DNA from 4 places in the Shewanella sp. Actino-trap-3 genome. Region 1 is predicted to be linked to each of the others. Evidence: predicted binding sites of a transcription regulator. Region 1 holds the regulator's gene; each other region holds the start of a gene.
What was found. Region 1 encodes sigma-54, which starts transcription at its own class of promoters, with help from an activator protein. Its sites were predicted from a motif close to GTTGGCACGNNNNTNGNNT; they were not measured.
Positions count from the first base shown of each region.

Region 1 (2,210 bases):
GGCTGCTTATCAATTGCATCAAAGGCAATGGCTTCTTCACATTTAACAAATATCGCGATGGGGTGATCGATGGTCGTTAATCGACCATGAGGTATCGCAATGCCATTTCCTATACCTGTGCTACCCATTTTTTCTCTCGCTAATAGGCTTTCAAAAACCTCTTGCGAAGACAGGGTTGGATACTGGGCAGCGACTAAATTGCTGATGAGTTCCAGTACTTTTTTCTTACTGCCCGGTGTGGCACAGGTAGTGCATTCCGGCTGCAGAATGGTACAAAGTTCCATCGTTAGTGTTTTGTATACTTCTCTTTGTGTTTAATTACCTGACGGTCGAGTTTATCGATCAGGGCGTCTATTGCAGCATACATATCAGTATTTTCTGACATAGCAAAAATCTCTGCGCCATTAACGTGGATTTTGGCTTCTGCTTTTTGTTGTAATTTTTCTACATGGAGTACAACGTGTACATTATGGATCTGATCGAAGTGTCGTTCAAGCTTTGAAAATTTACCATTAACATACTCACGTAAAGATTCTGTTATTTCGACATGACGTCCAGTCAGATTTATATCCATAGAAAATCCTCCACAACCTTGTAGGTTATAAACTCTTACGTTGGTTTGAGGGCGGGATTAGCATTGCTTCTCGGTATTTTGCAATCGTACGACGAGCAACGTTTATGCCTTGTTCTGCCAGAAGTTGAGCCATTTTACTGTCACTCAATGGTTTTTTCTGGTTTTCTGCGGCAACCAGCTTTTTGATAAAAGCACGAATTGCTGTTGATGAGCATTCCCCGCCATCGTCAGTGCTGACATGGCTAGAGAAGAAGTACTTTAGTTCAAATAGTCCACGTGGGGTGTGCATATATTTTTGTGTGGTGACTCGTGAAATTGTCGATTCATGCATTTCTACTGCTTCAGCGATATCATTTAGCACCATAGGTTTCATGGCTTCTTCACCGTATTCAAAGAAGCCTTGCTGAAATTGCACAATGCAATTTGCCACTTTGAGTAGAGTATCATTGCGGCTTTCGATACTTTTAATAAACCATTTAGCCTCTTGCAAATGGCCTCGAATAAATTGACTGTCAGACTGATTTTTACTGCTTCTAGCCATGGCAGCGTATTGCTGATTAACGCCAATTTTGGGCATATTGTCTGGGTTTAACTCTACAACCCAACGGCCATTTTTCTTTAGTACCGTGACATCGGGAATAACGAATTCGTCTTCGGTGGCGGTGATCAATAAGCCTGGACGAGGATTGAGTGATTGGATTAGGGTGATGGCGTCACGTAACTCATTTTCTTTTAGCTTAGTTTTGCGCATCAATAATCTAAAATCACGCCCAGCAATTAAGGTTAAATAGTCTTTAATTAGCAAACGGGCATTATCGATATAGGGTGTGGTGTTAGAGAATTGCGCTAATTGGATCAATAAACATTCACTTAAATCACGTGCAGCAACACCAACGGGATCAAAGTGTTGAATTCGTTTTAATACAGCTTCAACTTCATCTAACTCAACATTTTCGTCACCCATGGCTTCGAGAATATCGTCGGTACTTTGGGTTAAATAACCGCGTTCATCCACGGCGTCGATGATCGCTGTGGCAATGGCAAGATCGGTCTCTGAAAATGGAGTGAGATTTTTCTGCCATTCTAAATGTTCATACAGACCTTCGGTGGTTTCACCTTGAAACGGCATGTCATCATCGCGCATGCTAGCACTACCTGAACCTGACATCGGCGAGGCGGTGTACACTTCATCCCATGTAGTATCCATGGCTAAATCATCCATGGTTTCTTTGGTCATAGATTCTGCTGTGTCGACTGTTGAGGTGTCTTTTTCAATATTGACAATGCTGTTGTCACTGAAGTCTGTATCAGCTTGGTCGCGATTTTCTTTTACGGGGTCTTTTGCTTCAGAAAACTCATCTTCTATTTCAAGTAATGGATTTGAATCCAATGCTTGTTGGATTTCTTGCTGTAGCTCCAATGACGATAATTGCAGTAAGCGAATGGCTTGCTGCAATTGTGGGGTCATGGTTAAGTGTTGACCCATTTTAAGTTGGAGTGACGCTTTCATTTACCGCTTATCCCTAGATGATTTCCATAAAAGTGACAATTTATAAAACTGTAATGGATTGTCACGTACATCAATGATGTTTAACGCTGTTTAGATATCGTTCAATCAAATGAGTTAGATAGACTA
Region 1 is NZ_PJCE01000001.1:3,855,105-3,857,314, forward strand. It holds gene ptsN (PTS IIA-like nitrogen regulatory protein PtsN) at 1-284, opposite strand, end outside; gene hpf (ribosome hibernation promoting factor) at 287-574, opposite strand; gene CXF80_RS16630 (RNA polymerase factor sigma-54) at 600-2,084, opposite strand.

Region 2 (2,210 bases), 2.0 Mb from region 1:
CCCTTAAAGCAAAACCACGATAAGCCTGTGGTTGCCGATGAGAAAAGTTTAGCCTTGTTGTCGCTGGCTCAGCGTGTGGCAGTATCTGATGCATCGGTAATGATCATGGGGCCGAGTGGCTCAGGTAAAGAGGTGCTGGCGCGTTATATTCACCAACATAGCCAACGCCATGACCAGCCGTTTATTGCGATTAATTGCGCTGCAATACCCGAGAATATGTTGGAAGCGACCTTGTTTGGTTATGAAAAAGGCGCGTTCACTGGGGCTTATCAGGCATGCCCTGGTAAGTTTGAACAAGCCCAAGGCGGCACCATATTACTTGATGAAATATCTGAGATGGAGCTGGGGTTACAAGCTAAGTTATTGCGGGTGTTACAAGAGCGTGAGGTTGAGCGTTTAGGTGGCCGTAAAACCATTAAACTGAATGTTCGCGTACTGGCAACCTCAAACCGCGATCTTAAAGCGCTGGCCACCTCGGGTGAGTTTAGAGAAGATTTATATTACCGAATTAATGTATTCCCGTTAACGTGGCCTGCGCTGCATCAACGCCCTGCCGATATTTTACCGCTGGCGCGGCATTTAATTATTAAACATGCTAAAGCACTTAATATGACCTCAGTACCACAGCTGGATGACGGTGCGACTCGGCGTTTATTAACCCATCGCTGGCCGGGTAATGTGCGAGAGTTAGACAATGTTATTCAACGGGCACTGATATTGCGGGTTAATGATGATATTGGCGTTAATGATATTATTTTAGACTCTGGCGATGTGGCGTTAGTGGCACCAGAATATGTTGACACTGATAAGTCTGCCGAATTAGAAGGCTTAGGTGGCGAATTAAAAGCCCAAGAGCATGTGATTATTTTAGAAACCCTAAATCAATGTCAGGGTAGTCGGAAAATGGTCGCTGAAAAACTCGGGATCAGTGCTCGTACGTTACGTTATAAAATGGCAAAAATGCGCGATATGGGGATCCAATTACCTGCTTAGTGCCAATGCATGTGCGAATTGATTATTTGTTCAAGCTTATTTAATTGATTGATTTTACTATCTTATTTTATCATTAAGACAAAAGGTGACCTATTTTATATGGTAAATAGGTTACTTTCGCCTGCCTGTTTTCTAATCGTTTTATAATTGTTTTCTACCTATCGCCTACTAATTGTAATATTGGCATCTAAATTGCTATAAATCATTATCAGTTATTGTTGTCGTCAAAAAGCCGACGAAAGGGAGTTACATCGTGCAGATTAGCGCAAATCCATTAATGCAAGAAATGCAGTCACTTCGTGGCGAAATAGCCCCTTCTATTGGTTCATCAATTCGTCCTAATTTAACCCAGCAAGTCAATAACACTACCGGTGCTGATTTCAGCCAGTTGTTGTCTCAGGCGGTGGGTAGCGTCAATGAACTACAACAAGCATCGTCAAGTTTAGCCTCGCGTTTAGATATGGGTGACACCACGGTTAGCTTGTCTGATACGGTTATTGCGCGTGAAAAAGCTGGCGTTGCCTTTGAAGCAACGGTGCAGGTACGTAATAAACTTGTCGATGCTTATAAAGAAATCATGAATATGCCTGTTTAGTCGCAGATCAAATAAAATAACAACATCAGATATAGCAGGTAAGTATTGTGAGCACAGACTTAATGGTAGGTTCAAATTCAACCGCTGATACCGGCGTACGGCAAGAGAACCCGTCTGGGCTTCTTGGCGGCATTGGTGGCGCCGATATGATGCGCCAAGTGATCATGATCTTGGCATTAGCGATATGTCTTGCTATGGCTGTTTTTGTGATGATGTGGGCCCAAGAGCCTGAGTATCGTCCACTGGGTAAAATGGAAACAACTGAGATGATCCAAGTCTTGGATGTACTTGATAAAAATCAAATCGATTATCAAATAAATGTCGATGTGGTGAAAGTGCCTGAAGACAAATATCAAGATGTTAAGTTATTACTCAGCCGAGCAGGTGTTCAAAGTAACACCCAAGCTAATGATTACTTAAGCCAAGATAGCGGATTTGGTGTCAGCCAACGCATGGAGCAAGCTCGCTTAAAACTCAGCCAAGAATTAAACTTGGCTCGGGCTATCGAAGAATTAAAAAGTATTAGTCGTGCCAAAGTTATTCTAGCGTTACCAAAACAAAACGTTTTTGCTCGTAATGCCTCTAAGCCAAGTGCAACCGTGGTGGTGAGCGTTCGTCGTGG
Region 2 is NZ_PJCE01000001.1:1,824,610-1,826,819, reverse strand. It holds gene CXF80_RS07760 (sigma-54-dependent transcriptional regulator) at 1-993, shown strand, start outside; gene fliE (flagellar hook-basal body complex protein FliE) at 1,247-1,588, shown strand; gene fliF (flagellar basal-body MS-ring/collar protein FliF) at 1,651-2,210, shown strand, end outside.
Region 2: fliE (flagellar hook-basal body complex protein FliE) is a predicted target of sigma-54. The motif match lies at 1,173-1,191, and genes of this name have one in related genera.

Region 3 (2,210 bases), 2.0 Mb from region 1:
GGTATAAGCAGCAGTACCATCTGGCATTTGCACTTCAAAAAAGCCTGAACCTTCAATCATTAAATCTAATGAGTTATCGGTGGTGAGCATGTTGCCTTGGGTAAACATTTTTTGGGTAGCAACAACCTTAGTACCGGCACCAATATTTAAGCCATTGGGTAACTTGCTGTTGTCTGAGCTAATGCCACCGGCTTGATTAACGGTTTGATAAAGTAGGTCTTCAAATACCGCTCGGCTTTTCTTAAATCCGACAGTACTGGCGTTAGCCACGTTATTAGAAATAACCGCAATGTTGGTTTGCTGGGCATCTACACCTGTTTTACTTATCCATAACGCTGGATGCATAATAATTACTCCTAACTAGATTCTCATCAAAGAAGCTGACGCCTTATCAATTTCTTCAGCGTTCTTCATCATTTTGACTTGCATTTCATATCGACGTTGAATATCGATCATGGCGACCATTTCTTGCACTGAATTGACATTACTGCCTTCAACTGCGCCACTGACAACTTCAACTCCGGGGTCCTTTGGCGCATCGCCACCGGTAATCAGGCGGAACAAACCATCTTCGCCGCGCATCATGTTCTCGTTACCAGGATTAACTAATTTAATCCTCGCCACTTCTTCGACCACTTCGGCCGTCGCCCCTTGGGGCCTAACTGAAATAATACCGTTGGCGGAAATTTCTACTTTTTCAATTGGGATAGGCAACACAATAGGACCGGAATTGCCCATCACAGGACGATTGCTGCTATTTAATAGCAAACCGGTACTGTCAAATTTCAAACTGCCTGCACGGGTGTAAGCTTCTGAACCGTCAGCCGCTTGTACGGCAACCCAGCCATCGCCTTTAACTGCGATATCAAGGTCGCGACCGGTGGTTTTAATGGGACCGCCGTTAAAGTTACTGCCGGGGCTTTCCATCATCGCAAATACTCGCGTAGGCAAGCCTTCACCAAAGGCCTGCATTGAACGGGCTTGGACCATGTCAGCTTTAAATCCATCAGTATTGGCGTTGGCAAGATTGTTAGCACTTACTGCTAAGGCGTTCATACCTTGCTTTGCGCCACTCATGGCAATATAAAGAAATTTGTCCATTTGTTGCTCCGTCAAACTTTCTGCAAAAACAATTTATATACACAGAATAAGCAAGCATCATGCCAATGAGTTTTAAGGCGTATTATGGAGATGTAATAGATTGAATCAGTTAGGAATTAACATTAACGAATAACTCATGAGTGTCAAAAAAGCATCAAACAACACCAGGGAATAATAACGAGGACTAATAATGAGGGCGAATAATGAAGGGGTAAAGGCAAGGTGTTGCCGTAAACGGCAACACCTATCATGACGCGTGGTTAACTTAGCGGATCTGTAATATGGTTTGGTTTAAGGTATTGTTCACTTCAAGGGTACGCGAGTTAGCTTGGAAGTTACGCTGAGCCGAGATTAAATCCACCAGCTCGGTGGTTAACTCAACGTTTGACTGTTCAAGCGCAGAAGATTTTATACTACCAAATGTACCACTATTGGCCTCTCCCGCTAATGCTGCACCTGAATCGATACTGGCTTTCCAAGACGTATTCCCCACCTGGGTGAGTCCTTGCTCATTGGCAAAACGCACCAAGGCTACTCGCGATAACGGCACCGTTGAGCCATTACTGTAGCTTGCGGTCACTAAACCATCAGCGCCAATACCTACGTTAGTCAATCGGCCAACGGTAATACCATCTTGGGTTAATTTAGTCACTTCAAACGGAGAAGCATACTGGGTTGGATTATCAAACTTTATATTAAGAGTTTGAGTACCATCGGCCCCAGGGCCTAAAGCATTTGCACCCGCAGTGCCTAATGGCTCCGTGGTAATCGGATCTGGGTTACTGCCTATATTAGCACCTACTGAGTTAAAGGTAAGCACTGCACCCGACCATGTTCCTCCTAATCCATCGGGATCAGCAGCTTCTGCCAATGCACTATTATCTTTGGTGCCATCATCATCAGTATCTGTTTCATAACTGCCAGCAACAGTCGTGTCAACAGGCTTTCCATCGACAGCATAAAAGGCCACCCAATTACTTTCGCCAGTATATGAACCCTGCTCAGGCTTAATAAAGTAACTGGTCATAATATGTGACTCACCTAGCGAATCATAAATCGTCACCGAGGTGGAATTATTAAAGGTGTCAGAATCTTTAGGATTAAACTTA
Region 3 is NZ_PJCE01000001.1:1,843,570-1,845,779, forward strand. It holds gene flgG (flagellar basal-body rod protein FlgG) at 1-345, opposite strand, end outside; gene flgF (flagellar basal-body rod protein FlgF) at 361-1,101, opposite strand; gene flgE (flagellar hook protein FlgE) at 1,367-2,210, opposite strand, start outside.
Region 3: flgF (flagellar basal-body rod protein FlgF) is a predicted target of sigma-54. The motif match lies at 1,150-1,168, and genes of this name have one in related genera.

Region 4 (2,210 bases), 2.0 Mb from region 1:
AACGAAATGCGATACGCATTAGGGGATAAATCCAAATTGTCACGAATATGCACCGCTGGCACCAAAAAACCTAACTCTTGTGACAATTTCTTACGTACGCCTTTGATCCTGCCTAATAATTCACCGCCTTGAGACTTGTCTACTAATGGAATTAGGCGATAACCAACCTCAAGCCCTATGGTATCAACATGGCGTACATCGTCCCAGCTTAACTCTTTAGGTTCTTTATTCTTAGTCTCAACCGGCCCTTTTGTGGCTAAGGTAAGTGCAGCTTGTTTATTGTCAACATTACGCTTGTAAACAAAGTACGCGGCAGCTGCGGTAATGGCTGCGAAAGTCAAAAACGCGAAATGAGGCATACCAGGCACAACACCCATGACAAATAATAACCCAGCAGCAATGGCTAATGATTTATGACTGTCAAACATCTGACTGAACATCATTTGGCCCATATCGCCTGACTCGTTTTGACGAGTCACCAATAAAGCCGCGGCAATGGATAATAATAAACCGGGGATCTGCGCGACCAAACCATCACCAATGGTTAATAACGTATAAATTTCTACGGCGCTAGAAAAATCGAGATCGTGCTGCACAATACCAATAATAAAGCCACCTAAGATATTGATGACTAAGATCATAATACCGGCGATAGCATCACCTTTTACAAATTTTGACGCCCCGTCCATCGCACCATAAAAGTCAGCTTCTCGGGTCACTTCTTCACGGCGAATACCGGCTTGTTCTTGGGTCAGCGTACCGGCATTTAAATCGGCATCAATGGCCATTTGCTTACCAGGCATGGCATCTAAGGTAAAGCGAGCGCTTACCTCAGAAATACGCCCCGCACCTTTGGTCACTACTGCAAAGTTAATGATGATCAAAATAAGGAATACCACTAAACCGACAGCATAGTTACCCCCAATCACCACTGAGCCGAACGCTTCGATCACTTTACCTGCGGCATCACCACCATTATGGCCTTCGAGCAATACAATCCGGGTAGAGGCAACGTTAAGGGCAAGCCTTAATAACGTAGCCACCAGTAATACGGTAGGAAATGCAGCAAAATCAAGAGGTCTATCCGTATAAATGGCAACGAGTAGTACGACTAAAGCTAAAGCAATATTGAATGAAAATAGGATGTCGAGCAAAAAAGCAGGAATGGGCAACACCACCATTCCAAGCGCCGCAAGCACGATTAAAGGCGTACCAATGCCCTTAAATGTCGACGGTCTTATTTGTTTAAATTGCCCGAAAGCGGCTTTTGCATCCATTGAGGTCAACCCTTCATGTAGTCTATTGCGAAATAATGTACTGTTATTTGACGCTAATAGACTGACGAAGCAAAAACTAAGCCAAAACTAAGACAGAGGTAGTCATTTAACGACATAAGCGAATTGAGTGGCGATTAATGCTTCAAATCATCAGGAATGGGCTGACTAAGTGGGATAGCTTTAGGACGACGACCTTTACCTTTTTGATATTGCCTAAGCTGAAATACATAGGCAAGTACTTGTGCGACCGCGGTAAATAAGCCTTCTGGCACTTGTTGATCAATCTTAGTGGTGTGGTAAATAGCACGAGCTAATGGCGGGGCCGATACAATAGCAACATTATGTTCGCGAGCAATTTCACGTATTCTAAAGGCAACGTCATCGACACCTTTGGCGATTAAAAATGGCGCAGAAGAGCGACTTACATCGTATTTTACCGCCACAGCATAATGCTCTGGGTTAACCACAATCACATCAGCGTTAGGCACTTCGGTCATCATACGCCGTTGCGCCATCTCCTGCTGCATTTGTCTAATTTTGCCTTTAACTTCAGGCTTACCTTCAGAATCTTTATACTCATCTTTAATTTCTTGCTTGGTCATTTTTAATTGTTTCTTGTGATTCCAAATTTGAAATGGCACATCTATAATAACAATCAATAACATCGAACTGCAAAGTACGATAAACATCCAAATGAGCAACTCTAAAGAATGATAGATATTGCCAGGTAGGTGATCGCTAGACAGGGTCAAAATATCAATGAAATAAAATTTTAGTAGGAAGTAAGCGGATAATGCCACCACCACAAATTTAGCAATACCTTTAGTCAGTTCAACCAATGCTTGGGTACCAAACATACGCTTAAAACCGTTCATGGGGTTTAACTTACTGCCTTTAGGCATAAAGGCTTTGACTGAAAAAGAGATCCCACCT
Region 4 is NZ_PJCE01000001.1:1,810,373-1,812,582, forward strand. It holds gene flhA (flagellar biosynthesis protein FlhA) at 1-1,277, opposite strand, end outside; gene flhB (flagellar biosynthesis protein FlhB) at 1,412-2,210, opposite strand, start outside.
Region 4: flhA (flagellar biosynthesis protein FlhA) is a predicted target of sigma-54. The motif match lies at 1,345-1,363, and genes of this name have one in related genera.